DNA from 4 places in the Neobacillus niacini genome. Region 4 is predicted to be linked to each of the others. Evidence: predicted binding sites of a transcription regulator. Region 4 holds the regulator's gene; each other region holds the start of a gene.

Region 1 (7,735 bases), 2.3 Mb from region 4:
ACAAGAACATTAGAATCGGACCAATAATCCAGTTTTGTACAAGTGATAAAACAAGGACTTTTATATCTTTAAAAACTCGGCCAATTTCCTCATATCGGACTTTCGCTAGAGGAGGATACATCATTAGAATTAGCCCTATTGCAAGTGGAATAGATGTTGTGCCAACCTGCAATTTGTTCATTCCCTCCACAAAGCCTGGAAAGAGGAATCCTAAACCAATACCGACTGCCATAGCCAAAAATATCCATAGCGTGAGGTAACGGTCTAAAAAAGATAGACGTTTTTTTTCTGGATTATTCATTTTTTTCACTCCTTTTTTTCTTGAGTTAACAACCACAACGAAGCGTAGGGTTACTTTTTTCAATCTGTTTAATTTTTTCTGTCTGAACAGGTACATGAACTAAAACATCCTCAATTAGGCCATATAAATCACTTTTCGAATTCAATGAATAATATATCCACTGACCCCTGCGATCTTCTTTAACCAATCCTAAGTCTTTTAGTTTACGAAGATGCTGACTAATAGATGGTTGACTCATATCAAACACTTCTAGAAATTCACACACACAACATTCCCGTTGTTTCAAAATAGCTACCATCGTTAATCGTGTTTTATCCCCTAATAACTTTAAAACACCCGCTGCTCTTTCTATTTCAACGATCGATTTTAACATACCGAACCCTCCTTTTAACTTAAGATAAGCACATTAGTATATAATTATATTTTCTATATAAAATATCATAATTATCTGTCGCTTAAAGGACATCATGCATGAACTTATAAATCCGTAGTGATCCTTAAAACAATATAATTATTTGCTTATATATTAAAACAGTAAAGAATCAATTTCAAGTTCTAAAAGGTTAAGTTTTCGTAAATAAAAAGATTGATGACAAAAGGCCATCAATCCAATGCTTTAGAGTTTTTATAATTTTTATTCCTCAATATTTTTTGAGTATATGATTATAAAGATACACCTTGTACTTGTTGCTGTTATAATAATTTTTCCATTGCCATCACATCAACAAATTTACCATCGAGTATCCCTTGGTTTTTAAATACGCCCACTTCACGAAAACCCATTGTCTTATATAATCCTTGACCTAACTGATTGAATGGAAATGTGAACAGGACCATTTTATGAAAACCATTTTGTTTGGCAAGGGATTCAAGCTCGATCAGCAGTTTCTTTCCAATCCCTTTACCCCTGTAATGCCTAGAAATATAAACCGAAATGTCGGCTACTCCATCATAGGCACTTCGATTATTATATTGATTTAAGGATGACCATCCAACGACTTGTCCTTCATGTTCCGTAACGATTACCTTATAACGCCCTTTATGCCTATCAAACCAATCCTTCATATAAGCGTAATCCTTGATTTCGGTCTCTAGGGTAGCAATCCGATCCTCAATTCCTTGGTTGTAGATTTCTAGGATAGAGTTTATATCGGATTCACCTGCTATCTTTATTACAACATCCTTTGACATTTAAGTCCCTCACTATCTTAATTTTCGTCTGCCGGTTCATAATAACGTACTGTCTTCTTGGGATTTATCTCACGACTCCTAAAGGGAAGTTCTTTACTGAAAAAATTAGCTTTCCTTTTTAGTAAATATATCAAATATCGGGATATTTAGTTTCATTATATATAATTCCTCTTAAACTATCTTTCCCCATTTGGAGTTTCCTCCTAATTTACAACCTTCACCGAGGTCACATCATCGAATACAATGTGCTCATATTCCCCAGGCTTTACCTCTAGGCGCAGCACATGCGTAATAGGATCAACGCGATGTATAATCCCGGTATAGTCCGTTGTAAAGCCATCAGACCAAACGGTTAACCTTACCGCGTGATTATACTCCTGAGCGTACTTAATGCGCAGGTCGAACTCCTCCATCTGATACTCGTCTAAAATCGGCTTAGCTTCCCGCTTCATATCGTGGAATAAGTCATGCTGCATTATTACTTGCTCCGGCATAAAGAACGCCCCTTGCCACTTCATTTTTCCGCGATCGCGTATTGTCATATCCGAATCACTCCTTCGTATTTAATACTACTATTATATACGAACAAATGTTCTATATGTATACAAATACAAAGGACCCATTAAGGTCCTAAAATTATCTTATATAAGCGGAGACTTTCCGGATAAATACAGAATGGAGCCTGTTTGGGGATATATAAGAGGAGGTTCTCCGGTTATGCAAACCAAAACCTCTCATTTTTAAAATTTTCAAGCCAATAGGCGGAATCTCTACGTCTATTTGAGCTTTTTTAAATGGAAATAATTAATTTAGCGGAATTACTCCGTCTAAGACGATACTCCACCACCCAAGACTAAATAAATCGTGCTGCAGCCATATGTCTGTTTTAAATTCATGATATTTGCTTCCCATATCATGAATTTGTTGGTACATCATTTTATCCCTCACTGTTAATTCATAGTAACAGTTTTATATTGCACCTCTTTTTTCCGTTATCCATAAATGAAAAAATATGCAGGGGATATTTACCGATTCTAGACCAATAAGAATTTATTTGATTACTCATGATTTAAAAACCAAACTTATTATGTCATTTATCATGTAAAAGCATAATATATATCCACTCATTGTAATACCTCCTAATAAGGAGGTGATTTTATGTCAGGAGCTGTTGGAGGATACGCTGGCGGAGGTTTCGCTTTATTAATCGTATTGTTTATCCTCTTAGTCATTATTGGAGCTAGTTTCTGGGGTTATGGATACTAATTAAAAATGGACCTCCATTTTGGGGTTTTCATTTTCCAAATTGACTTTATCTGAAGTAAAATCAAAATGAGGTGATTCCAAATTCAGGAATCACCTTTTTTGTGTGCCAGGCATGTACAGCCTCAAATAAAGAGCAATATACGTGATTAGATGGAGTCAACTTGTTGGAGTTGGAGCTTTATCCATCTTCTACAGGTTGACAAGCCTCCTCAAAATCATAACTAAAAAGTAATTGAACGAATATATTTAAAAATCCATGTTTGTCCATTTCAGAATTACTATCTTTCCATAATATATATTCTATTAAGAGGTGGTGATACATTATGTCAAACCAAGGCGGATATGGCGGTGGATCTAGAATGAACTTCGCACTAATCGTGGTTCTATTTATTCTTTTAGTTATTATTGGTGCAAGTTTCATGGGCGGGTACTAACCTTATAAAAGAATCACAAAAAAAACACTAATTCTTTAGTGAACAGAAGCGTCAACCGACGCTTCTGTTTTCTTTTTTATTTAGACTAATCCTCATCAGATTTTATTACGGAGAACAAAAGAGGAACATTCTGATTTATCACAGATACAATTATGTCGCATTTTGGACAAAAATTTTTTAAGCAGAAGGGAGAAAATACCCGTTCCACAAGATTATTGTTTGGAAACAGTAATAAATTATCTAAATATTTCTCTTTTTCCACCGGCACGAACATTCATTCGTGTATAATTAAGATATTCTAATAAAAGGAGGAATTTTAATGAATTCTATTGATTTAATTATTTTAAACTTTAATGAAATTAGGAGAAGAAGCATTAAAGTTTGGACTTCTATTCCTGATGAGAAACTTCTTTGGAAGCCAGATGGTGAAGCAATGAATTGCCTAGAAATGATTAGACACGTACTAGAAAGTGAACATTACTATCACTTAGCAATTAAAAATAGCGGGAGTTTGTCCGTTTTCAATTCTCCTTTCGAAAATCGTCCATTTACCTCAGTAAATGCCGAATTGGAATATGCTGAACCTTATAGAAAAGCGTTCATAGAAACAATCAAGTCATTTTCTGAAGAAGACTTAGAAAATATAAAGATAGACCGCTCTGATTCAGGTTACATAAGAGATTTAGGCGACATGTTATTACGTGTTGGCTATCATGAATCTATTCATACGGGTCAGTTATTGGATTATTTAAGAACAGCAGGGGTTCCAAGAGTCCGTATCTGGGATTAATCCACACCAATGGTGCTACCACAATAGTGATGCACCTTTTTTTATTCCACAGATTAGTTCTGAATCCGTTTATGTTTGCCCTATTTATTGTTTTCAATCCTCAGCCGGGATAAGCTGGCTGGGGGAAATCTCTAGTGGTAACTTTGATGCAAGCAGCTTTATTAATGGAGCAATAAAAAATATGTCTGGTGAAAACCCTGCTGTTCAACCTTGGTGGGGAAGTTTTTTAAAAAAGGTTGCATTACCACACGTTGACCTTTTTAATGTAGTTCCTTGGGGAGAATTTTTAGTAGGTCTCGGACTAATTTTGGGTATTTTCACGTCATTTTCTATACTAATGGGCCTTACAATGAACTTTGCTTATATGTTACCTGGAACAACAAGTACAAATCCCCAAATGGTTTTACTAGGATTGCTTATTCTTGGCAGGAATAAATGCTGGAAAGGTGGGATTGGATCGTTGGTTCATGCCGCTATTATGTAAATTGATAAATAAAAAAGCTGGGAATGCACAATTTTCCCAAAGTGCATAATGTAAATACCCCAAACCTGCCAGTTCAGGTTCTCTAGGTAGAGAAGCCTTCTTTAGTGTGATGGTTATTGTTCCTATATCTTTGATTCCTAGATTTATGAATGATTAGAACCACTTCAATAGAATCATTGTTAATCTGACGTTCAGCTTATTTGTCTATTCAAATACTTGGCGAAGCTCGATCTGTCCTTCTCCAAGACCATGCGGATCTGGCGCACGCATCGCCCACTCGATGGCTTCCTCGCGGGATTTCACATCTATGAACCAGTATCCGGCAATCAACTCATTGACTTCGGCGAAAGGACCCTCTGTTATGGTCGGCGGTTCTCCCGGAACAGGGTAAGAAATACGAATGCCGTTGGAGCTTGGATGAAGTCCACCAACTGATACCAGAACTCCTGCTTTTTTCAGTTCTTCATTGTATTTTTTCATCGCAGCAAACATCTTTTCCATCTGATCCTTTGGCATTGTCCCTGCTTCAGAATCCTTCGAAGCCTTCACAACCATCATAAATTTCATTCGTCACTCCTCCTTTGTACTAGCTTATAGCTTTCTGCTGAAAATGGCAGCCAAACTTTAAGTAACTCACCTATTAGTTGAACAAAGGGACGTTTAGTATTAAGGTAATGGAACATGAAAGTAAATAATAAAAAATGCTGTAAATAAAAACGAAACAACCCAAGCAGGAATAGGTTTAAAGTAATGATATCTTAACATAATAACCCATAAACAATTAAAGGCAACTGACCACCAATAATTCCAACCGTTATGGTATGTAATTTTTCCAGCTAAATACATTATGGTTTCAATACCAACAAGAATTGATGCCGATATTATTAAATATGATATTACTTTCTTCTGAGACATCGGTAAATACGACAAAAACAGTATTACAATACACGGGAAAATAATGAAAGTTTGTACTAAAAATGAAAAGGTTTGGTTTAATAAAAAATCTGGTTCTAACTTCCATAGAAAATATTTTTTTCCGCTAACAAAGAAGTTATATAATAAATTATTTACAATCAAGTATAAAATAGTGGAGTAATATTTTCTCCAATTTTTTATATCCCCAAATTTCCAGCAACAAAGTACAAGTGTTAGACCCAGAACAACACGCATTAGTAACACCCTTTATGAATAGGTTGGTTTTAATATCTACTAACAAGTTAAAATTATTACTCTTCCACATCCTGACCGTTACTCTAAGTGAATTGCTTAAATCCTAAATTATAAAATAAGCCCTTTCAGTTTTTATACAGAAGGACTTGAATATGTATTATAATTGATTCTATTTTTTTATTAAATCATCCCTATCAGAAGCCATAGGAGGCTGTTCTAGCCACCCATTTTTAATCATTATATTAGCTCCATCCTCAGCATACAGAGCTATTTCAGCGGTAACCCTTATATAATGCAGACCTATATCCCTTCTAGGACTCATTGCCATACTAGTACCATAAAATCCAATACTTAGGGCAATAAGGGATGTAGTATAGAACATCATAAGTTTATCTGAAAAAGTATAAGCTGTAGACTCAGTTACATCTGAATCCCATGCCATAGGTACTGGAAGGTAATCCTCTCTAAGGATAGCTCCAAAAACATCACAATGCTTTTTGGCAATTTCTACACCTCTAAATAAAAACTTAGCTATCTCTTTTGATTGTGCAACTTGACTAAATCCTATTAAGGTTGCAACTCCAAAAGCATTTCTTTGAAAGTTAACATAGAGGTTTGAAATTTCTGTACCTACTAGTGGTCTCTTTTCCCCAAAAAAGCCTTTAAGGAAATTTTGTTTTTTAACAAAATCAATATCATCTGGTGTAGGTAAATAAGGAGACCTGATATAAAGACCTTTAGATAATAAAAGCTCTTTAACCTCCCTAAGAAAAATTACTAATTGTGAAATACACTCACTAAAATGACTGTAAACATCTGCTCTAACTGATACTGACAGATTCATACTGTACCCTTGCAGAGCAATTTGTGATGCTTGATGGAGGTAATTCAAAAAATATGTGTCTGAATACAATCTAGGAGCATTTTCATTTACATCCTCATTAAGTTTAAATCCATAAGGTATTGGATACTTTTCTTTTTTGAAAATCTCAGTTAGTGTTTTAAGATTTCCTTGAGCAATTTCAAAAGCATGTTTGACTAATGCTTTAATCTTTTCATCCTCAACTATGGTTAAAAAATATTTAAACTGACAAGCAATGGCAGTATCATTAATATAGGATGTCCAAAGAGCTGTTATCTCTACTGATGTAAGTTGTACACGATTGCCTTCCTCCATAAATAAACCTCCATCTAACCAAACAATCCTTTTTTGTACAATATTCCCTAATTTTCCTAACAATATGTAAATAAAAAAGCCTACTTCTTTATACAGTGTTAAATGTGCACTAGGGTGTTCTTTCTTTTCAACTAAAAGCCCCATATATACAGTATGATTTCCCACCGTATTTAACCTAAATATAGATATCAAAAATGCCATTTTTCTATTTCTATCTTTGTAGACGCATTATCTACAGTAAATAATTATAGTTTAATTATTTCTTAGAATACGATACGTTTGCCAGGTACACTGGTGATTTGTCTTCAAGAGCCTGCATTGAGGACAAATCCTTGCCTTGTACTCAGGTGATTTGTCTTCAAGAGCCCGTATTGAGGACAAATCCTTGCTTGGTGCTCATGCGATTTGTCTTCAAGAGCCCGTATTGAGGACAAATCCTTGCTTGGGCTCATGCGATTTGTCTTCAAGAGCTCGTATTGAGGACAAATCCTTGCTTGGGCTCATGCGATTTGTCTTCAAGAGCCCGTATTGAGGACAAATCCTTGCTTGGTACTCACGCGTTTGTCTTCAAGAGCCCGTATTGAGGACAAATCCCTGCTTGGTACTCACGCGTTTGTCTTCAAGAGCCCGTATTGAGGACAAATCCTTGCTTGGTGCTCATGCGATTTGTCTTCAAGAGCTCGTATTGAGGACAAATCCTTGCTTGGGCTCATGCGATTTGTCTTCAAGAGCCCGTATTGAGGACAAATCCTTGCTTAGATTCATGCGATTTGTCTTCAAGACCCTGTATTGAGGACATATCCTCGCTTGGTACTCACGTGATTTGTCCTCAATGCACATAAAAGTCAAAAATTGCTAAGAAATTTACACTAATCTTCTTCATAAAGAGACACATTCTGATTTTTCAATCCTTATTGGATTT
Region 2 (7,735 bases), 1.2 Mb from region 4:
TGTATCTAGCCTTCCATGGGTAGAGACAAATCTGCAAAACTTGTTAAAGCAAGTACCAAAAGAAAAGTTAATACTGGGTGTCCCATTATATACTAGATTGTGGAAGGAACAAATGAAAGAGGATGGTACAATTGAGGTTTCCTCTCAATCAATGTCAATGGCAAAGGTAAAAGAATGGCTTGCAGAAAAAGGAATTCAGCCTGTCTATGACGAGGCAAGCGGTCAAAATTATGCAGAATATTATGCCGAGGAAGAGAATACTACCTATAAAGTATGGGTTGAGGATGAATTATCGTTAACGAAACGAGCAAACCTTGCAGCCAATTATCAACTTGCGGGAATGGCTTCCTGGTCAAGAGTCTTTGGAGATGAGACAGCGTGGACTGCGATGCTTATCGACCCTAATAAGGCAGTAACACAGAAATAGACCACAAAGATGGTCTATTTTTTTTGCATCTTTTAAATAATATTCTGTCTAAGTTAAGAACAATTAGAGTCAATTTTATTACAAATATATGGAGAATTTTCAAACCATTTGGTTATCGATTGATGTGATTGTTCACAGGAAATATAATTTAACTATAATATTTAAAACAATAGGTGAGCCGGCCGAGTGGTCGGTTTTGTCATATATAATTTTAAAAATCATGAAAGAGGTAGGTGAAATATCATGGCGATTACCGTACCACAAAATCAAAGTTATCAATACCAAGATGTAAAGGTCTTATATGTAGAAGATGAGGTGTTTTCACGCGAAAAATTATTAAGAATCTTAAATCGCCGTTTTTCAGATGTCCATGTTGCCATAGATGGTGAAGAAGGCTTTCTGCTGTATAAGCAGCACCTTCCTGATTTGATTATTGCAGATATAAAAATGAATTCTATGAGCGGTTTAGAGATGATTCAAAATATCCGTAAACACAATAAAAAAGCTCAAATTATTGTAACCACGGCACAGGATGATAACGAAACCTTTATCCATTGTATAGACCATAGCGTCAATCAGTTTATCTTAAAACCAATCGATTTAGACAGATTTTTACTCGCGATTCAAAAATCTGTCCAGCAAATTCAGCACGAAAAGGAATTATGCAAACAAAACCTATTAACAAGAGCTCTCTTAGAAACACAGGATCATGTACTATTCATTGTAGAACACGGTCATCTTGTAGATTTCAATCATGCATTTTCTAGCTTTACAGGCATAGAAGACACGAATAGCTTACATAAATCTAATCTAGTTGCTAATTTGTTTGTTGAAGACCCAAATTATTTTTATCCTAAGGACAAGGAAAATTGGATAGATGAATTTTTTCAGACTGAAAAAAATTATGCAAAGGTAATGTGGAAAAGTCAAACAGACAAACAAGGGATTTATTTAATGAAAGCCTCTCATAACACAGGGGATGAACAAATTTTGTTTGTCTGTACAGAAATTAGTGCTCTAGAAGAAGAGTATAAAAAGAATGAAATTCTATCCTCGATGGACCCATTAACACGGAGTTTGAACCGGACAAAATTCGAGGAGCTGCTTTCGAGTGAAATAAGACGGTCAGAACGGTATAACCATCCTTTTTCCATTATTCTGATGGACATCGATTATTTTAAAAATGTAAATGATTATTTCGGCCATCAAAAAGGGGATGAAGTGCTCGTTACGATTTCAACAATTGTTCAGCAAAGAATCCGAGAATCAGATGTATTTGCCAGATGGGGCGGCAATGAATTTATTTTATTAACACCGGAAACGAACAGTCAAGGAGCGATGGTCCTTGCTGAATCTATCCGCTCATTAATTAATCACTTTGCCTTTCCTGAAATAGGTTCCGTAACCTGCAGTTTTGGAGTGGCAGAATTCTCTGTTGGAAAATCAAAAAGGGAACTGATTTCTGAGGTAGATCAAGCACGATATCAATCAAAAATTAAGGGAAGAAACTGTGTGACCGTTTAAAACAGTTGAATAGGTGATAAAAAGTGCTTGGTATATATATTTCAATCATTTTAGTAGTATTAATACTATTTGTTGTAATAAGCAATATCTTTTTGCGTAAAGTGCTTGAAAAAAAGCAAAAAGAAAGTGAAGAAAACTACCGGGAGATGGTAGAGAAATATGAGGTTGTAATAAGAAACTTAGAAAACAAAATCGTGGAGGAAGCAGAAAAAAATAGTCAGAGAGATCATTTCCTCATTCAACAATCTAGACGTTCTTCGATGGACGAGATTTTTTCTACCATAGGCTATCAATGGCAGGAGCCGCTTAATAGCCTTTCACTCTTAATTCAGGACGTCCGTGAGGCCCTTCAATTTAGTGAAATAAATGATCAATATATTAATACTTTTACCAAAGAAGGCATGAATGAAATCAATTTTATGTCACGTACAATCAATGATTTACGGAAAATCTATCAACCGACTAAACAGAAATGTACCTTTTCTATTTCAGATTCAATTGAAAAGGCACTATCAATCTTCTCTTACAGCCTTAAGAATCACGACATACATGTTGAGTTTGAATACCGCGAACAGCATATGGCTTATGGATTTCCTAATGAATACAGTCAGGTTGTTTTAATGATTCTAACCAATACACGCAATGCATTTGTAACAAACAAGGTTAAGAATAGAAAAATAGATATAAACATAGGGACAGACGACTGCTTTTTAGTTGTGGATATTACTGATAACGCAGGTCCCCTAGAGCCAGCCTTTCTTACCAGTATGTTCGATCTCACTACTACTACTAGGAACTATGGTAAGGAGATTGGATTATTTATGACGAAAATAATGATAGAAAATATGGATGGAAGTGTTGCAGTTAAAAATACAGAGAACGGTGTACAGTTTCGCCTTACGGTTCCGAAAGCTGCTTCCTAAACCATTCCATCAACTATCTGTGTTTAACACACATGCTCCCGTTACACGGGAGCTATTTTTTTGGGCAAATAATTGATTTATGTTATAGTGAAAGTGATAGTTAAATACGAGAAATAAAGGAAGTGTTTGTTCATGGCAGTTGAAAATCCATCCTTGGAAGAAATCGGAGCTATACTAAAAAAATCTAAGCGTATCGCTGTTGTAGGCTTAAGTGACAAACCTGACAGAACCTCTTATATGGTTTCGGAAGTTATGCAGAAAGCAGGTTATGAAATCATACCTGTGAATCCTGCGGTTGATGAAGTACTCGGAGTGAAAGCGGTTGCTTCACTAAAGGAGATCGAGGGACATATTGATATCGTTAATGTTTTCCGCCGTTCAGAACAGTTGTTCGATGTTGCGAAAGAATTTGACGAAGTCGATGCGGATGTTTTTTGGGCACAGCAAGGCTTAGTAAATGAAGAAGCATATGAATTTTTGAAAGAAAAAGGATATACCGTTATCATGGATCTTTGTATAAAAGTGGCACATGCGTTAACAAAATAATCGTTATACCAAAGAAAACTGCTAACATTTGGCAGTTTTTTTTCATTTTTTTACTAAAAATTCTGTTACAAAATGATGTTGTTTCAATTTAGACATTTGCCAAATCAAAATAAATCGCTAAAATAAAGCATAGACGCCGCAAACATGTGTTACAATTAAGAGCGGCAAACATTCGTTCTAAATAATAGAAATAATTTTTTTACACGAATGAATTAACTTACTCATAAAGATAGCAATTAAAAGATGTTTTTTCTTTTGCAGGGAATGAAAGGGGTATTTTAGTGGCAAGTAATCAGAAAGCTTTTGAATATAATGATGATGCCATACAGGTACTAGAGGGACTGGAGGCCGTCAGGAAGCGACCAGGAATGTACATCGGGAGCACTGATACACGCGGATTACACCATCTTGTATATGAGATTGTCGACAACTCTGTCGATGAGGCTCTAGGAGGATTTGGGGACCAAATCATTGTAAAAATTCACAAAGACAATTCAATAAGTGTCATGGATAAGGGACGCGGAATGCCGACTGGCATGCATAAAATGGGGAAACCGACTCCTGAAGTCATTTTAACTGTTCTTCATGCTGGAGGTAAATTTGGTCAAGGCGGTTATAAAACAAGCGGCGGCCTGCATGGTGTTGGTGCCTCTGTCGTAAATGCCTTATCTGAATGGTTAACGGTAACGATAAAAAGAGATGGCTTTGTTTATGAACAACGTTTTGAAAACGGTGGTAAACCGGTAACGACCTTGGAGAAAATCGGTAAAACCAATCAAACAGGTACGACGATTCACTTTAAACCAGACTCCACTATTTTTTCTACCACAACCTATAATTTCGAAACATTGTGTGAAAGGTTAAGAGAATCAGCATTTCTTTTAAAAGGGTTAAAGATTGAAATCATTGATGCTCGTAATGATTTTCATGAAGTTTTCCATTATGAAAATGGGATTTCGGCCTTTGTTTCTTACTTAAACGAGGAAAAAGATGTCCTTCATCCGGTCGTCTTTTTTGAAGGAAGCCATAATGGGATTGAAGTTGAATTTGCTTTTCAATTTAATGATGGCTATTCAGAGAACATGCTTTCGTTTGTAAACAATGTCAGGACGAAAGATGGTGGAACGCATGAGGTGGGTTCGAAAACAGCGATGACGCGTGTTTTCAATGAATATGCCCGCAAGGTTTCACTATTGAAGGAAAAGGAAAAAAATCTTGAGGGTGCAGATATTCGTGAAGGATTATCTGCGATTATTTCTATCCGGGTTCCCGAGCAATTATTACAATTCGAAGGGCAGACAAAAGGAAAATTAGGTACGAGTGAAGCTAGATCGGCAGTAGACGCAGTCGTTTCTGAACACCTGACTTACTTCCTTGAAGAAAACCCAGACATTAGCTCGTTGTTGATTAAAAAGTCAATTAAAGCATACCAAGCGCGTGAAGCAGCACGTAAAGCACGGGAAGATGCTAGAAGCGGCAAGAAACGAAAGCGTTCTGATGCCCTTTTATCAGGGAAGCTTACACCTGCTCAATCAAGAAATCCGCAAAGAAATGAGATTTACTTGGTTGAGGGTGACTCCGCAGGCGGCTCAGCAAAGCAGGGTCGTGACCGCCGCTTTCAAGCTGTACTGCCGTTGCGTGGTAAAGTCATTAATACAGAAAAAGCGAAACTGGCGGATATTTTTAAAAATGAAGAAATTAATACGATTATTCATACAGTTGGCGCAGGTGTTGGTACTGATTTTAATATAGAGGATGTAAACTACGATAAAGTCATTATTATGACGGATGCTGATACAGACGGTGCACATATTCAAGTGTTACTGTTAACCTTTTTCTATCGGTATATGAAACCACTTATCGAAGCAGGTAAAGTATTTATTGCTCTGCCTCCCTTGTATAAGGTTAGTAAAGGCAGCGGTAAAAAAGAAATTATCGAATATGCTTGGAACGAGGATGAACTTCAGGGCGCCATAAAAAAAGTTGGCAGAGGCTATATGATTCAACGCTATAAAGGTCTAGGCGAGATGAATGCAGACCAACTTTGGGATACAACGATGAATCCAGAAACACGGACATTAATACGTGTTAAAATAGATGACGCCGCAAGAGCAGAGCGCCGTATTACCACTCTTATGGGGGATAAAGTTGACCCTCGCCGTAAATGGATTGAAAGCAATGTGGCGTTTGGTTTAGAAGAAGATGATACGATCCTTGAAAATGAAAATATTATGGTCGTTGAGGAGGAATCTGAAGAATGAGCACAAATGAGAAATTCCGTGACTTACCTCTAGAGGATGTTCTCGGCGATCGTTTTGGCAGATATAGTAAATACATCATTCAAGAACGGGCCTTGCCAGATGCGAGAGATGGTTTAAAACCTGTTCAACGAAGAATTCTTTATGCCATGCATGTAGAGGGTAATACACATGAAAAAGGCTTCCGAAAATCAGCAAAAACTGTCGGTAACGTAATCGGTAACTATCACCCGCATGGTGATTCATCTGTGTATGACGCGATGGTCCGGATGAGCCAGGACTGGAAGGTTCGAAATGTGCTTGTTGAAATGCATGGAAACAACGGAAGTATGGACGGAGATCCACCAGCTGCGATGCGTTATACCGAGGCACGTTTATCAGCAATTTCTGGAGAATTACTTCGCGATATTGAAAAACAAACAGTCGATTTTATTCCTAACTTTGATGATACTTCAAAGGAACCAACTGTTTTACCAGCGATGTTCCCAAACTTGCTGGTAAACGGCTCAACAGGAATATCGGCAGGGTACGCAACCGATATTCCGCCACACAATCTTGGTGAAGTCATTGATGGCGTCATCATGCGGATGGACAATCCTGACGTTTCGATAGATGCATTAATGTCGGTTATTAAGGGTCCTGATTTCCCAACCGGAGGTATTATTCAAGGAATTGACGGTATTAAAAAGGCCTATGAGACTGGTAAAGGGAAAATCATTGTTCGCAGTAAAGCTGATATTGAAGATTTACGGGGCGGCAAGCAGCAGATTGTTGTAACCGAGATTCCTTATGAAGTGAATAAAGCGAATCTTGTTAAGAAAATAGACGAATTCCGCTTCGATCGCAAAGTTGAAGGAATATCAGAAGTTCGTGATGAAACAGATCGAACCGGGTTACGTATTGTCATTGAATTGAAGAAGGACGCGGACGCAAATGGTGTCCTAAACTATCTATATAAAAATAGTGATTTGCAAGTAGCATATAATTTTAATATGGTGGCGATTGCTAAAAAACGTCCTAAATTATTAGGGTTACGTGAATTACTTGATGCGTATATTGAGCACCAAAAAGAAGTTGTTCTGAGAAGAACTAAATTTGAGTTAGACAAGGCAAAAGAACGTCAGCATATCGTTGAAGGGTTGATGAAAGCATTATCGATTCTTGATGAAGTGATTGCGACGATCCGTGCTTCCAAAGATAAACGTGATGCAAAAGATAATTTAATTGCAAAATTTGCGTTTACTGAAGCCCAAGCAGAAGCGATTGTTTCTTTGCAGCTCTACCGTTTAACTAATACCGATATAACCGCCTTGCAGAATGAAGCAGAAGAATTAGCGAATAAAATCGAGGAATGGACTTCCATTTTATTAAGTGATAAGAAACTAGTTTCTGTCATAAAAAAAGAATTAAAAGACGTCAAAAAACGATTTGCTGACCCTCGCAGATCCAAGATAGAAGCAGAAATTGAAGAATTGAAAATTAATCTTGAAGTAACCGTTCCTAGTGAGGATGTTATTGTAACGATTACAAAAGAAGGGTATGTCAAACGGACTAGCCAGCGTTCTTTTGCAGCTTCTAATGGACAAGATTTGGCCATGAAGGACTCAGACCGTTTACTTGCTCAGCTTGATGTGAACACAAAGGACGTAGTGCTCCTGTTTACGAATAAAGGAAATTACTTATACTGTCCTGTTCATGAACTGCCTGATATTCGCTGGAAGGATTTAGGGCAGCACGTTGCAAATATCATTCCAATTGACCGCGATGAAGATATCATTCAAGTGATTCCGGTGAAAGATTTTGAGATTGACGCTTACCTAGTGTTTGTCACCAAAAATGGAATGGTAAAGAAAACAGAACTTAAGCAGTATAAAGCACAGCGCTATTCGAAGCCATTAGTGGGTGTTAATCTTAAGGATGATGATCAATTAATGGATGTACATCTTACCGATGGAACGAGAGAATTGTTCTTAATTTCAAATTTCGGCTATGCATTATGGTTCCATGAAGAGGAAATCAGTATTGTTGGTATTCGAGCAGCCGGTGTAAAAGGGATT
Region 3 (7,735 bases), 2.1 Mb from region 4:
ACCAGCTAACACAGAAACTACCAGCATGGTTTCGGTTAAATATTCACGGATATATTGGATGGCAGTTGCGGAATCTTTTGGCTTCATCGATAAAATGACGATGTCAGCTCCTTCAAACAATTCGTTTAAATCGTAAGTGGTACGGACACCATACGTATCACTTAGCCTCTTCAACCGCTCTTCATTTGAATGATTTGTAACCCATATATTCTTCCTATCAATCAGACTATTTTCTAGAATTCCTGAAATAAATGCCTCCGCCATCGAACCGGCACCGATAAATGCTATCTTTTTCATGAATATTCCCCCTCATACTTTTAATAAAAACAAAAAGACCCCTCATCCGAAAAGGACGAAAGGTCTAGCTTCCGTGGTACCACCTTCATTTACCCATACTTAATTCATGTAAGGGTTCACTCGACTCCGATAACGCCGGATTACGTTAGGTTTTCCTAAGTGCTCATAAGGTAGGTTCAATGATAAAGAGGGCTGTGAAGACTTTCAGCCGATGGTCTTCACTCTCTTATGCCATTTTTCATTTACTGGTCTTAATCATCGCGAATGTACGAATCAAATTTTACTAGTGATTATCCAAGATAACGCCCTTTCTGTCAAGTGATAAAATCTGAATTTTTTATTTATTTTAACTATATTATGCAAAAATAATGACAATGGAAAGGAAAATTCGTTACACTTACTATATAAATAATTGTAAAAAAATGTTCACATTCTATTTAAAATAACGATAGGAGTTTTTTGAATGGCAGAATGGAAAGACGATATCGCAAAAATAATTTTGCCGACTCCTTATGCAGTCGGGGACGTTAATGTTTACTTAATTAAAGGTGAGCGGCTGACACTTGTCGATTGTGGTGTGAAAACCAAGGAGTCATGGATTGCATTTAAGGCTCAGTTGTCTCAATTACACTTAAGCCCGGCAGATATTGAACAGGTGATTATTACTCATCACCACGCAGATCATGTTGGAATGCTTGATTTTTTACCCGATTTTGTAGAGGTTTTCGGGCACCCGTTGAATGAACGTTGGATTAAACCAACAGAGGCCTTTTTTCAAGAACAAGAGGATTTTTTTCGAAGACAATTTGTTGACTTTGGAATCCCCTCAGAACATTTTTCGTCCCTCTTACATCTAAGACAAACATTCAGGTACTCCTGTAACCGATCACTGACGGGAGAACTTGTGGAAGGGATGATTCCGCAAGGGTTAAGCCAGTGGAAAGTCATAGAGACACCAGGCCATGCCCAGAGTCAAATCGCTCTATTTCGAGAAAGTGATGGAATTCTAATTGGAGGGGATTTAATTCTTGCACATATCTCACCGAATCCATTCCTAGAGACGCCAGCACCAGGTGAGGTGGAAAGACCGAAGCCGCAGCTTCAGCATAATCATTCAATGAAAAAGCTGTTATCTTATCCAATTCAATTCGTTTACACAGGTCATGGGGAGGAAGTTTTCCAATTAAAAGAGCTAATTGAAAAAAGACTGATTCATCAACACGAACGGGCAATGAAGGTTAATAATTGGCTAAAGGAGGAGCAGCATACTGTATTTGAACTTTGCAAGAGGCTTTTTCCTACAGCGTATAAGCGTGAATTGATATTAACATTATCGGAAACTGTGGGCCAGCTTGACTATTTAGCCTCAATCGGCGAGATTAGTAGTAGTGAGGATCATCAACCAGTCCTATATCAAGCTAGATGAGGTGTGAGTATGGGTAGGGAACAGCTTAAAGGTAAAAATATTGTCATTACCGGTGCATCCGGGGGGATAGGTGCTGAAATCGCCAAGCTTTGTGCGGAAAGTGGTGCCAACCTTGTGCTGCTTGCAAGAAGCATTGAAAAGTTGAAACAGCTGCAAATGGATTTGCAGCAAAAGTATCAAGTAAGGGTAGAGGTCTATCAATTAGATGTCTCTAATACGGAAAAAGTAAAGGAAGTTTTTACAGCCATTTTTACGGATTTTGGCGAGGTGGACATCCTGGTTAATAATGCAGGCTTCGGTGTATTCCGTGAAGCCCATGCAGCAACAATGGATGAAATTAAAGGGATGTTCGATGTCAATGTTGTCGGACTGATGGCGTGCACTAGTATGGTGCTCCCGAAAATGCGTGAACGCCGTTATGGACATATCATTAATATTGCCTCCCAGGCGGGAAAAATCGCTACGCCAAAATCAAGTGTGTATTCGGCTACAAAGCATGCAGTTCTTGGCTATACAAATTCGCTTAGAATGGAGCTTAGTGATTACAATGTTCTTGTGACATCTGTGAACCCTGGCCCCATAGCAACGAATTTCTTTAATATTGCCGATGAAAAAGGTACCTATGTTAAAAATGTTCAGAAGTTTATGCTTCAGCCTGAATATGTCGCTCGGAAAGTTGTTGACAGCATGCTGACAAAAACGAGAGAAATTAATCTGCCGCGCTGGATGAACATGGGCAGCGTTGTCTATGTTCTCTTTCCAAGACTGTTTGAACGTATCGGAAAAAAAGCATTTAACAAAAAATAAAACCGCTAAGCGCGGTTTTTTGTGTTTTCAGCCTGTTACAAATTCGTATACAGTATCATTCACAGCCTCATATAAATCTACCCCAGGCTGCTCTGCTTTTATTTGAATAATCCGATCTGCCAGCGCCTCTAAATCATTACTGCTCATTGGCAGTGAATCTATATCGGAATAATATTGTTTAAAACAATTTTTTATCATTTTAATAATCAATTTTTTCTCCATTTATGTGCACCCCACCCATAATTATACCGTTTTTTTCTCCCGAAAAATAACCATAACCATGAAACGTGTCAAAAAATTACTATTGAACACGAACGCATATTCGCGTAATATATGTATATAATATAAGGAACAGATGTTCGATTTTTGTGAATGGAGGAAAAGTCATGGTTGATTACAGCACGTTACCGCACAATCAAATTTTATGCGTCGACATGAAGAGCTTTTATGCCAGCTGTTCCGCTGTCATGTATGGTCTTGATCCCTTGACTTGCTATCTAGCTGTGGCTGGTAACAAAGAACGAAATGGAAGTGTTGTGCTTGCCGCGTCACCACGTTTAAAGAAAGAATTCGGAATAAAAACAGGTTCCAGGCTATTTGAAATTCCCGATGACCCGCGCATTCAAGTGGTGGAGCCAAAAATGGCAACTTATTTGCGTATTTCTACTGAAATCACCCGTGTGTTTAATCGTTATGTACCAAAGGAAGCGATCCACACGTATAGCGTTGATGAAAGTTTTATCAAGGTGGATGGGGCACTTCATTTGTGGGGGGATGCCTGTACAATTGCTGCAAAAATAAAGGACGATATTGAACGTGAATTTCAGCTTCCTTGTGCAGTCGGAATTGGTCCTAATATGCTGCTGTCGAAGCTTTGCCTTGATCTCGAAGCAAAAAAGCATGGAATTGCTGAATGGAAGTATGAAGACGTCCAGAACAAGCTTTGGAAGGTTTCACCGCTAAGAGAAATGTGGGGAATTGGCAGGCGTGTTGAAAAAACACTAAATGGGATGGGCATTTTTACGGTTGGTCAGCTGGCTCGCTATGATTTAGAAGCACTGGAAAAGAAATTCGGAATCATGGGCAATCAGCTTTATCATCATGCCTGGGGAGTAGACCTTTCAGACTTGGGAGCACCCTTGGTTGAGGGGCAGATCAGCTTTGGAAAAAGCCAAATCCTTTTAAGAGATTATAAGGAAGAAGAAGAGATAAAGCACGTCATTTTAGAAATGTGTGAAGAAGTAGCCCGAAGAGCGAGATCTCGCCGTAAGGCTGGGAGAACCATCAGCCTTAGTATTGGCTATAGCCAAGATGAACTTGGCGGAGGATTTCATCGCTCAAGAACCATTCAGCAGCCAACGAATGTAACGATGGATCTTTACCGAGTCTGTCTTGAATTATTCCACGAACATTATACAGGAAAGACGGTAAGGCAAATTGCCATTAGTATCGGAAATATCGTCGATGATTATGAGTTTCAGCTCGACCTGTTTGACATGGGGGCGGTGAAGCGGCGGGAGCTTGGCTATGTAGTGGATTCTATTCGGAGACGCTTTGGTTCAGGTTCTCTGCTGCGGGCTGTTTCCTATACAACTGCCGGAACGGCAAAGCACCGGGCAACACTTGTTGGTGGACATAAGAGGTAGTAAGAAAAGCAGAAGCTCCTATGCGTGGAGCAGGACAGCGAAAGTAAGGAGGAGAATATGAATGATTCGCGACCGCGGAAGAATCAAATGGGTTTCAATGATGCTTCCTGAGCATATAAAAATGCTGAGAGACTGGGTGAAGGAAGATCAGTATGAAGAGCGGAAAGAAATCGATGAACAGCAGCTCGAACTTATGAATATGACCTTATCTGAAGCAATCGAATTCGACCAATTCGTTACCATTACTCATTATCGAAATCGAAATTATGAAATTGTCGTTGGAAAAATTCATCATTGGGACCAAATGACTGGCAGGCTTCATATTATCGATCACTTTGAAGAAGTACACCGTGTCCCGATTACAGCGATTGCGGATATCCGATTAACATAGAAAAATCGGCCTCACAAACATATGAGGCCGATTTTTTTGTTAATCTTCTGTTGAAATGCGTCTGTGATTTTGAACTTCTTAACGGAAATCAGCTTTAAATTCACCAGTAATTTTTTGGTAGCCGTTATTCTCTTCAAACAATTGCTCTTGTTCCAAGTCGAAACGGTTCATAATTGGCAAGTCGTTTACTGAGAATAAGTAAGAGTCTTCTGAGGCAGTATGTTCATACCAAGCCCAATTTGGAACAACGAAGTAATCTCCTTTTTTCCAATCGAAGCGGGTGCCATTGATAACGGTCTGACCTGAACCTTTGTGCACTTGGTAAACGGTGGAGTGCGTATGGCGCAATGCCTTTGTTTTGAAGCCATGTGGTAAATGCTGCATTCTAGTGCCAAGCGTCGGATTAGCTGATTTACCTGTAGATGGATTAATATACTCTACTGCATATCCATGGTGTGGATCTGGATCTGGATCGAATTCCATTAACCCTTTAATTCCTTCTATAGTGCGATCCCATTTATAATTTGCAAGTGGAGCAACTGTATATTTATCATCACCAACAGGACGAACCATGCCGCCGCGATAACGTCTCTCTGAGAAATTATCTGGAATATCTGGCTGTTGTAAACCATCCTCATAAGGTTCAAAGAAGGTACCGCCGATTGCGTAAATGGTAGGAATATCTAAAGCATCCATCCAATACATAGGCTCTGTTCCTAAGTGGGCGTGTCCATGCCATAAATTTTTTGGAGTAATTAAAAAGTCGCCTTCCTCCATGAAAATACGCTCACCCTGCACGATCGTATATGCACCGGAACCTTCAGAAATGAAGCGCAATGCACTTTGTGAGTGACGGTGGGATGGTGCTTTTTCACCAGGTAATAACATTTGAACTGCTGCATAGATTGTTTGGGTAGTAGATCCCCATCCCCAAGGTTCACGATACGTTAGGCCAGGATTTTGGAAATAGATAGCCCGGCGTTCCCCGCCGCGTTCTGGTGTAAAGATTTGAGCTGCTTCACTCATTTTCTTTTTAATTAATTCATCGCTCCAAAGATAAGCTTGTGCTTGAGGCTTTGGCGTTTTGTGCATAATTGTAGGAATTGCTTCCCAAAGAGGTCCTAAGTTGTATTGTTGTATATCTCTTGTGTAATCGGTTACAATCGAGCTTTTCATAAACTCTTGAACTTCTGGATTTACTTCAGCCATTTCTCATTCTCCTTTATGATTTAAAATTTATAGAGAAAAGGGGAGCAGCGAATGCTGCTTGACCCCTTGCAATGTCTAATTAAACAGTGACTACCGCTTGTGTTGCCTTTACTTTGTTTTCGAGTGCACCGATTTGGTCAATTTCAATTCGAACTACGTCTCCATCTTTTAAGAATTGCGGAGGATTCATCGCAACTCCAACGCCTCCAGGAGTACCTGTTAATACAACATCTCCAGGCTCTAAGGTCATTAAATTGGATAAGAAAGCTACTAATTTTTGAACAGAGAATACTAGATTAGCAGTATTGGTTTTTTGACGTACTTCACCATTTACTTTTAGGACAACATCTAAGCCGGATGGATTTTGCAATTCATCGGATGTAACCAAATATGGTCCCATTGGTGCACTGCCATCTACTGATTTTCCTTGTAACCATTGGAGCGTGCGTCGTTGAATATCACGATAGGTTACATCATTTGTAATGGTATAACCTGCTACATAGTCTAATGCGTCTTCTTCGGAAACATTGCGAGCTTGTTTACCTACAACAAAGGTGAATTCTGCCTCATAGTCAAGCTGATCAGAGATTGGATAGTGTGGAATGTCGTCCTCTGGCCCTAAAATTGTATTTGCGAATTTTGCAAAAATAACTGGGTTTGAAGGGATTTCACGACCCATTTCTAAAATGTGTTCGCGGTAGTTGTGGCCAACACAGATAATTTTTCCTGGTTTTTGAACGGGTGCCTCTACCTTAACTTCCTCGATGTTATAAATCACTTTTTTATCAAAGCTTTCAGGATTAGCCAAAATGAAATCGATTGCATTTTGCGCAAGTTGAAGGGATTCTTTACCGCCTTGGTATAACTCGTCTGTATTTTCTGGCACATATGCTTTAGCGATTGCTTCGAATCGGTATTTTCCTTCTGCTTTTAATTGTGCTTGGTAAGCATAGTTTAAGTCGATAACCTGGTTTTCAACGATTGCACCTGCACGTGTATGCCCAGCGACAGTATAATTTATAAGTTTCATTAATGCTCCTCCTTGTTTTTCACTAATTATGAAATCAGTTCACTATTTATAAAAATAGTAAAAGAATTCGAGATAATTGTCAATATTATTTGTTTTCAGAATTTACTTTCTAAAACCAAAATACTCTGAATTTCTTTTGCAAAACTGAGAACATATTGTCCAGTCGGATGATCCGCTGATTTAGGTAAGGTCTCCGAAATACCAACGATGGTAATAGCACCAATTAGTTCATTGGTGAAATTTAATAGAGGGACACTAAAAGAAGAGACATGCTTTACTAGAGGTTCCGTTTTTGAAGCAAAAAACACTACTCTTGTCTTCTCTTTTTCAGCTTGAAATTGCTGTAATTCACTTTCATTGAACGTTGAAAGTTCAACTTCTTCCCATTCTTTCATACGGACGTCTTTTTCAAAAGCTGAAAAAACAACGCCAGTAGAAGAGGAAAGCGGCAAGTGTGTCCCTATTTGAGCACCAATATTTATTCCATAATCATCTGCACTTTGAATATATGAAATCAGTGGACCATTTTTTGAAGGAACGGCTAATAGTACGGTTAGGTTGGTTTTATCAGTGATCTTTTTGATATAGGGAATAACCACTTCTATTAAAGAAGATTGGCCTAAAGCTGCATTTCCTAACTGAACTAATTTATGTCCAAGCGTATACGCGTTTGTATGAGGATTACGATAGATTAATCCGAATTGGGACAGTGTCGACAAATATTTATATAAATTGCTTTTTGTCATAGAAGTAAGGTTTTGTATATCAGTAAACTTTAGAGGTTCTTTTTCCCTTGCTAAGATCTCTAATATGTTTAACCCAATTTGCAAGGACTGAATACCGACCGTTTTCGTTTCAGTTGTCATCATAATCACCTCCCTTTTTGGATGATTTGGATAATACAAGAAAATTGATTAATAGAAATTTCT
Region 4 (7,735 bases):
CGGAAGAGGGGCGAATCGACTGGGAGGTCGTAGCTTCTAAAATCAAGAGCAATACGAAAATGATTGGCATCCAACGGTCAAAAGGGTATGCAACCCGTCCATCTTTCACGATTGCGGAAATTAAAGAAATGATTTCATTCGTAAAAGAAATTAAAGAAGATGTAGTGGTTTTCGTTGATAACTGTTACGGAGAATTCGTTGAAGAATTAGAGCCTTGTCATGTTGGAGCTGATTTAATGGCGGGTTCACTGATTAAAAACCCAGGCGGAGGAATTGCAAAAACAGGCGGCTATATAGTCGGTAAAAAGCAATACGTAGAGGCCTGTTCGTACCGTATGACCTCTCCGGGGATCGGCGCAGAAGCTGGAGCTTCTCTTTACAGCCTGCAGGAAATGTATCAAGGTTTCTTTTTAGCTCCGCATGTAGTCGGACAAGCATTAAAGGGAGCTGTTTTTACAGCAGCATTCTTAGAAAAATTAGGAATGAATTCTTCGCCGAAGTGGGATGCAAACAGAACGGATTTAATTCAATCTGTTCAATTTGATGATAAAGATAAGATGATAGCCTTTTGCCAGGCGATCCAATTTGCTTCACCAATTAATTCGCATGTTACAGCCTATCCAGCTTATATGCCTGGGTATGAGGACGATGTCATCATGGCGGCTGGAACGTTTATTCAAGGGGCTAGTATTGAATTAACTGCCGATGGACCAATTAGACCTCCGTATGTGGCCTATGTTCAAGGCGGATTAACATATTCTCATGTCAAAATGGCGGTCTGCATAGCTATCGATTCGTTAATGGAGAAAAAGTTGATTGAATTAAACTAAGTAGAAATACAAAGGATAACGAAAGAGTTGTCCTTTCTTTTTGATGAAAAAACCATGTTAGAAAACCTAACACAACATTGACATCTTTTCTAACACGAAATATAATAGGATTATAAATCAGCAAAAGGAGAGGAGAAATTAAATGAGTGGAAAAGAATTACGCCGCTCAATGCCACTATTCCCAATTGGAACGGTTATGCAGCTAACAGAATTAACAGCGAGACAAATCCGTTACTATGAAGAGCACGAATTGATTTCTCCAGCTAGAACAGATGGGAATAGAAGACTCTTTAGCTTAAACGATATTGATAGACTATTAGAAATTAAGGATCTCATTGATCAAGGAATAAATATGGCTGGTATCAAACAGCTGTTATTGGTCAAAGATCAACAGGCAAATGTTATCCAGCAGCAGGCTGAAAAAGCCAAGCAGGAATTAACAGACGAACAGTTACGGAATTTACTCCGGCAAGAATTGCAGCAAGCAGGAAGATTCAATCGTTCGTCACTAAGGCAAGGGGATATGTCACGATTTTTCCACTAATTAAATCTTGGAGGTAATGAAAATGGCAAAGTTTACTAGAGAAGATATTAAGCGGTTGGCAGCAGAGGATAATGTTAAATTTATTCGTTTACAATTTACTGATATTCTAGGAACAATCAAAAACGTTGAGATTCCTATCAGTCAGTTAGAAAAAGCTCTTGACAATAAAATGATGTTTGACGGTTCTTCTATCGAAGGTTTCGTACGTATTGAAGAATCAGATATGTATCTATATCCAGATTTAAACACTTGGGTAGTATTCCCATGGACGGCTGAAAAAGGAAAAGTAGCTCGACTAATCTGTGATATCTATACTGCAGAAGGAAAGCCATTTGATGGGGATCCTCGTAATAACTTAAGAAGAGTATTAAGAGAAATGGAAGAGTTAGGTTTTACGAACTTTAACTTAGGACCTGAGCCGGAATTCTTCTTGTTTAAATTAGACCAAAAAGGTGAGCCGACATTAGAATTGAATGACCAAGGCGGATACTTCGACTTTGCGCCTACAGATTTAGGCGAAAACTGCCGTCGAGATATCGTACTAGAGTTAGAAGAAATGGGCTTTGAAATTGAAGCTTCTCACCACGAGGTAGCACCAGGACAACATGAAATTGACTTTAAATATGCGGACGCGTTAACAGCATGTGACCAAATCCAAACATTTAAATTAGTAGTAAAAACAATTGCACGTAAGCACGGATTACACGCTACGTTCATGCCAAAACCATTATATGGAGTGAATGGTTCAGGAATGCACATGAATCTTTCATTATTTAAAAATGGCGTAAATGCGTTCTACGAGCCAACTGGTGACTTAGAAATGAGCGATGCAGCTCGTCAATTCATCGCTGGTATCCTAAAGCACGCACCAAGCTTTACAGCGGTAACAAACCCAACTGTTAACTCTTATAAGCGTCTAGTTCCAGGCTATGAAGCACCTTGCTATGTGGCATGGTCCGCTAGAAACCGTTCACCACTAATTCGTATTCCAGCTTCCCGCGGCTTAAGTACGCGTGTAGAAGTTAGAAGTGTTGACCCGGCTGCTAACCCATACCTAGCAATGGCTGTTCTATTAAAAGCTGGTTTAGATGGAATCAAGAACAAATTAACTCCTCCAGCTCCAGTGGACCGTAACATCTATGTGATGAGCAAAGAAGAAAGAATTGAAGAAGGTATCATCGATCTTCCTGCTACTCTAGCTCAAGCATTAGACCTATTAAAGTCTAATGAAGTCATTGTATCAGGTTTAGGAGAGCACATCTTCGAACACTTTATCGAAGCAAAGGAAATTGAATGGGATATGTTCCGTACTGTTGTTCACCCTTGGGAACGCGAACAATACATGAGCATGTACTAAGATTTAATATAACCCAGTGTGGATTTGAGTCCATGCTGGGTTGTTTTTCGTTTTAGTTGGTTGTGGTGTTATTATAAGGTGATTATGATGACCTAATTATGGGAAAATAGTGAAAGTGGTAATCATAGAGTGATTATGGTGACCTAACGTGCAGGAAAAATGAGAAAATGGTAATCATAAAGTGATTATGGTGACCTGAAGTTCAGGAAAAACGGGAAAGTGGTAATCATAGAGTGTTTATGACGACTTAACGTGCAGGAAAAATGAGAAAGTGGTAATCATAGAGCTCTCATGGAAATCACAAGAAAGATGAAAAAAAGGATATAAAAAAGGAGCTTCCAGCAAATTAAAAGACCCAGGATGGATATGGTCCATACTGGGCTATTTGCGTTCAAGACTCTTTTTCTTTATTTTCATTAAGCGCTCTGAATCTAGTGAGTATGATATCACTGCTAATTCCGGCAAGGGCTGATAAAAAAATGGTTTCAACCATTGAATTGGGAGTTGTGTAAATCAGGATGAGGAGAGCTGCGACTGCACCTAGAAGCATTTCTTCTAAAAAACCCAAATAGATAAACCTCTTTGTTTTCCGGGGCATTATTATTTTTCCATGCTTCCTAACATGCCCTGTAATCCCTACCATACCACCAATAACCATCGAGAAAATAATGTCATACAACACTCATTCCACTCTCCTTAAGCCTAGTTTTTTGGACCTAAGGTTAAATCATGGTGTATTACTATTATACAAATAGTGGAAACTAGTTAGAATGAGTAATTATACACATTTTCGTATAAATTTAAATATGATTTGGTCGAGGATAGGTGAAAACGTGGAGATGTTGTATCGATGAGGCGTTTTTTCGATAGAGTATCCGGCAGATGTAAATAAGCGGATACTTTCCGGTTAAATGCAGAATGGAGTTCGTCTAGGGGAAAATAAACGGAGTTTTTTCGCTTATGCAAAGCAAAATCCCCTATTTTTCGTTTTTTCGAGTCAATAGGCGGAATCTCTCCGTCTAATAAGGCTATTTTCAATGATATTTTCTAAATAGCCGGACTTATTCCGTCTATTTACCAGATGGGTGCTTACTCATAATCTAGGTGAGTTTTCCTTCGCTACTGATAAAAAAGAGTACAATTCGCAAACGGAATTGTACTCTTTCCTGTGATTAGATTAATGAATATGTCGATAAACCCCAATAACTTTTCCAAGAATAGAAACATTTCTTAAGATAATGGGATCCATGGTTGAGTTTTCAGGCTGCAAACGGATGTAATCTTTTTCTTTAAAGAAACGTTTACAGGTTGCTTCATCTTCCTCAGTCATCGCAACAACGATATCTCCATTGTTCGCAGTTGGCTGCTGCCTTACAATTACGTAATCTCCATCGAGAATTCCTGCTTCTATCATACTCTCACCCATGATTTCTAGCATAAATACTTGCTCGTCTGCAGGTGCTAGACTTTCAGGAAGTGGAAAAAACTCTTCCACGTTTTCGATGGCGGTAATAGGAAGACCCGCAGTTACTTTACCCACAATCGGTACATTGACCACATTATTTCTCGGAATATGAACCGTTTCATCCACTTCTAGTATTTCAATGGCTCTCGGTTTAGTTGGATCTCGTCTGATTAGTCCTTTGCTTTCCAACCGTGCTAAATGACCGTGAACCGTAGAACTAGAGGCAAGTCCTACCGCTTCACCAATTTCCCGAACGGATGGCGGATAACCCTTTTTCTTTACTTCCCCTTTAATAAATTCAAGGATATCCTGCTGGCGCTTAGATATTTTTGTCATAATAGATACACCTCGCCCTATGTAATATTTACCTTTATTATAGCATGTTCGTATTTTTTATACAAACATAAGTTCGAATTATTATTGACAACAAACAAACGTTCGGACTATAATAAAAATATAAAAACGAACATACATTCTAGATAGGGGTTATAGTATGAGAAAAGTTTGGGACAAATACTCGTATGCTATTTTATTAATCATCTTGAGCTGCTCAGTAGCTTTTATTTTATCATTACGCTTTAATTCTGATGTGGAAGAAACATACTTAACGATTACTGTATCTGAAGGAGATTCACTTTGGAAGATCTCCAACCAATATTCCGGTCAGCATTCTTACTCTAATGATGAATTTGTCAGCTGGGTTAAGCATCATAATGAAATCGATGGGGATAGAATTTATCCTGGGGAAAAAATCATGATTCCTGTCAACTATGAAGTTGGGACAATAACGGAATATGCTAGCGCTGCTGGAGAATAGAGTCAGATGATCAATGCAATCATTTACTGCAGGGTAAGTACAAACAAAGAAACCCAGGAAACATCTTTAAAGCGCCAAGAAGAGGAGCTCACGCAGCTTGCCGCTCAATATCAATTTCATGTCGTCTCCATTATTAGGGAACAGGCAAGTGGTTATGAACTTGAAAGAAACGGGATTCTTGAGTTATTAGATTTATTGAAAGAAAAAAACATCCAAGCTGTGTTAATTCAAGATGAAACAAGACTAGGAAGAGGAAATGCGAAGATTGCCCTCTTACATTGTATCTTAAAAGAAAATGTGAAACTTTATAGTATCTCTCATAATGGTGAACTGCAGTTATCGGAAAGTGATTCAATGGTTTTAAAAATTGTTGGCATGGTTGAAGAATACCAGCGTAAGTTACATAATATTAAAATTAAACGAGGGATGAAACGAGCCGTGGCGCAGGGATATAAGCCTGAAAAAAATCTAAAAAATCTTGAGTGGAATTCTGGAAGGGAAAAAAAAGAACTTCCAATTGAGGAGATTATCCGTCTTAGAAAAAATAAATTAACTTTTTCAGAGATTGCTGCTACTTTAAGGGGATTTGGATATAATATTTCAAAAGCAACTGTCCATAGACGCTATCAGGAATATCAACAAGAATTGATTGAGTCAGAAGAAGAGTAGACCATTTGCTTGTCAGATGGTCTATTTTTTAGTAAAATCAGTCCTTAAGTGCGGCTGTGGAATCTTTTATGTACTCAGTTGATTGGATACGAAGACTCTTGCGGGGTCTCTCCCTTACCGTCCTTGGTGCGCTAAGTTCATGGAGCGGAAATCAGCTGATCTATATACACAGCACAAGTATTTGAAAGGAGGGTCCTAAAAATGCTCTCAAAAGAAAAAATGGCACGAATCAATGAATTAGCAAGAAAAGCTAAAGCAACTGGTCTTACAGAAGCAGAAGCGAAGGAACAATCTAAATTAAGAAGCGAGTATTTGACCACTTTCCGCAGTTCTATGCTGGATACATTAACAAATACAAAAATCATTGACCCTAAGGGAAATGACGTAACGCCAGAAAAAATCAAACATAGAAAAAAATATAATCTTCATTAATCTAATAGGAAAACATTTTGTTTTCCTTTTTACATATTGCGCACCAACATGTGTCAAAATATAATGAAGTGAAATAATTTGTTTAGTAGTCAAATTAATTGTTGAATTAATGTGAATAGAGCTATAATATTAAGGTTGTTATTATTTTTTTATCCTAGAGATCAGGAGTGATGTAAACAATGTTTGATACTATCGATGCTTTGTCTGTAACATCTATTCGTACGCTTTCAATTGATATGATTGAAAAAGCAAATTCAGGACATCCTGGAATGCCAATGGGTGCTGCACCAATGACCTATGCTTTATGGACTCGTTTCATGAACCACAATCCGAAAAATCCAGAGTGGTTTAACCGTGATCGTTTTGTATTATCTGCAGGCCATGGATCTGCTTTATTATACAGCATGCTTCATTTATCTGGTTACAATCTATCAATGGATGATCTGAAGCAATTCCGTCAATGGGGAAGTAAAACTCCAGGACACCCTGAGTACGGTCATACTGAAGGGGTAGAAGCAACGACTGGCCCGCTTGGACAAGGTATTGCTATGGCTGTTGGTATGGCAATGGCAGAACGCCATACAGCGAGTGTTTACAATAAAGACAATTATGAACTTGTGAACCATTATACATATGGTGTCTGTGGTGATGGAGACTTAATGGAAGGTGTTTCTGCTGAGGCAGCTTCACTAGCTGGCCACTTAAAATTAGGTCGCTTGGTGGTTTTATACGATTCAAATGATATTTCACTTGATGGTGACTTGGACAAATCCTTCTCTGAAAGCGTTAAGGAGCGTTTCTTATCATACGGCTGGCAATATCTTCGCGTCGAAGACGGAAATAATTTAGAAGAAATTTCTAAGGCCCTTGAAGAAGCTCGTAATGACCTTGACCGTCCAACAATGATTGAAGTTAGAACAGTGATCGGATATGGTTCACCTAACCGTGCAGGAACTTCTGGTGTCCATGGTGCTCCGCTTGGTGCTGACGAATTAAAGCTTACAAAAGAAGCTTATAAATGGACTTTCGAAGAAGATTTCCATGTTCCACAGGAAGTATATGCTCACTTCCAAAACCTAATCGTTGAAAACGGTACGAAGAAAGAAAAAGAATGGAATGACCTTTTTGCACAATACAAAAAGGATTATCCTGAGTTAGCAAATCAATTAGAAAAAGCGTTGAATAACGAATTACCTGAAGGCTGGGATAAGGATATTCCGGTTTACAGTGAAGGAAAAAGTTTAGCAAGCCGTGCATCTTCTGCTGAAGTTCTTAACGGTATTGCGAAAAACTTACCAATCTTTATTGGTGGTTCAGCTGACCTAGCTGGTTCTAATAAAACGATGATCAAAGGAACTGGAGATTTTATGCCAGGCAGCTATGAAGGCCGCAATATTTGGTTCGGTGTTCGTGAATTTGCAATGGGCGCTGCCATGAACGGAATCGCTTTACATGGTGGAGTGAAGATTTTTGGAGGAACATTCTTTGTATTCTCTGATTACCTTCGTCCAGCAATCCGATTGGCTGCATTAATGGGCTTACCAGTAACGTATGTTTTCACTCATGACAGTATTGCTGTTGGTGAAGATGGACCTACACACGAGCCTATTGAACAGCTTGC

What was found. Region 4 encodes LexA, which represses DNA repair genes until DNA is damaged. Its sites were predicted from a motif close to CGAACATATGTTCG; they were not measured.
Region 1: a site for LexA is predicted at 2,075-2,088, ahead of ACN6MT_RS05860 (YolD-like family protein). Genes of this name have one in related genera too.
Region 2: a site for LexA is predicted at 3,586-3,599, ahead of parE (DNA topoisomerase IV subunit B). Genes of this name have one in related genera too.
Region 3: a site for LexA is predicted at 2,842-2,855, ahead of ACN6MT_RS13565 (DNA polymerase thumb domain-containing protein). Genes of this name have one in related genera too.

The regions. Positions count from the first base shown of each region.
Region 1 is NZ_CP183883.1:1,211,881-1,219,615, reverse strand. It holds gene arsB (ACR3 family arsenite efflux transporter) at 1-301, opposite strand, end outside; gene ACN6MT_RS05870 (ArsR/SmtB family transcription factor) at 327-674, opposite strand; gene ACN6MT_RS05865 (arsinothricin resistance N-acetyltransferase ArsN1 family A) at 995-1,492, opposite strand; gene ACN6MT_RS05860 (YolD-like family protein) at 1,696-2,034, opposite strand; gene ACN6MT_RS05855 (hypothetical protein) at 2,297-2,428, opposite strand; gene ACN6MT_RS05850 (YjcZ family sporulation protein) at 2,651-2,758, shown strand; gene ACN6MT_RS05845 (YjcZ family sporulation protein) at 3,082-3,192, shown strand; gene ACN6MT_RS05840 (DinB family protein) at 3,512-3,982, shown strand; gene ACN6MT_RS05835 (hypothetical protein) at 4,164-4,466, shown strand; gene ACN6MT_RS05830 (YciI family protein) at 4,671-5,033, opposite strand; gene ACN6MT_RS05825 (CBO0543 family protein) at 5,133-5,636, opposite strand; gene ACN6MT_RS05820 (DUF3231 family protein) at 5,806-6,978, opposite strand; gene ACN6MT_RS05815 (hypothetical protein) at 7,718-7,735, opposite strand, start outside.
Region 2 is NZ_CP183883.1:3,669,386-3,677,120, reverse strand. It holds gene ACN6MT_RS18110 (glycosyl hydrolase family 18 protein) at 1-427, shown strand, start outside; gene ACN6MT_RS18105 (diguanylate cyclase) at 671-1,951, shown strand; gene ACN6MT_RS18100 (ATP-binding protein) at 1,975-2,874, shown strand; gene ACN6MT_RS18095 (CoA-binding protein) at 3,007-3,420, shown strand; gene parE (DNA topoisomerase IV subunit B) at 3,702-5,681, shown strand; gene parC (DNA topoisomerase IV subunit A) at 5,678-7,735, shown strand, end outside.
Region 3 is NZ_CP183883.1:2,793,043-2,800,777, forward strand. It holds gene proC (pyrroline-5-carboxylate reductase) at 1-297, opposite strand, end outside; gene ACN6MT_RS13550 (MBL fold metallo-hydrolase) at 761-1,723, shown strand; gene ACN6MT_RS13555 (SDR family NAD(P)-dependent oxidoreductase) at 1,733-2,530, shown strand; gene ACN6MT_RS13560 (YqzH family protein) at 2,558-2,752, opposite strand; gene ACN6MT_RS13565 (DNA polymerase thumb domain-containing protein) at 2,917-4,176, shown strand; gene ACN6MT_RS13570 (YolD-like family protein) at 4,238-4,567, shown strand; gene ACN6MT_RS13575 (cupin domain-containing protein) at 4,646-5,776, opposite strand; gene ACN6MT_RS13580 (fumarylacetoacetate hydrolase family protein) at 5,856-6,806, opposite strand; gene ACN6MT_RS13585 (IclR family transcriptional regulator) at 6,902-7,675, opposite strand.
Region 4 is NZ_CP183883.1:4,886,257-4,893,991, reverse strand. It holds gene ACN6MT_RS24070 (aminotransferase class I/II-fold pyridoxal phosphate-dependent enzyme) at 1-830, shown strand, start outside; gene ACN6MT_RS24065 (MerR family transcriptional regulator) at 973-1,374, shown strand; gene glnA (type I glutamate--ammonia ligase) at 1,397-2,731, shown strand; gene ACN6MT_RS24055 (DUF4257 domain-containing protein) at 3,123-3,413, opposite strand; gene lexA (transcriptional repressor LexA) at 3,909-4,532, opposite strand; gene yneA (cell division suppressor protein YneA) at 4,690-5,013, shown strand; gene ACN6MT_RS24040 (YneB family resolvase-like protein) at 5,023-5,682, shown strand; gene ACN6MT_RS24035 (DUF896 domain-containing protein) at 5,884-6,114, shown strand; gene tkt (transketolase) at 6,294-7,735, shown strand, end outside.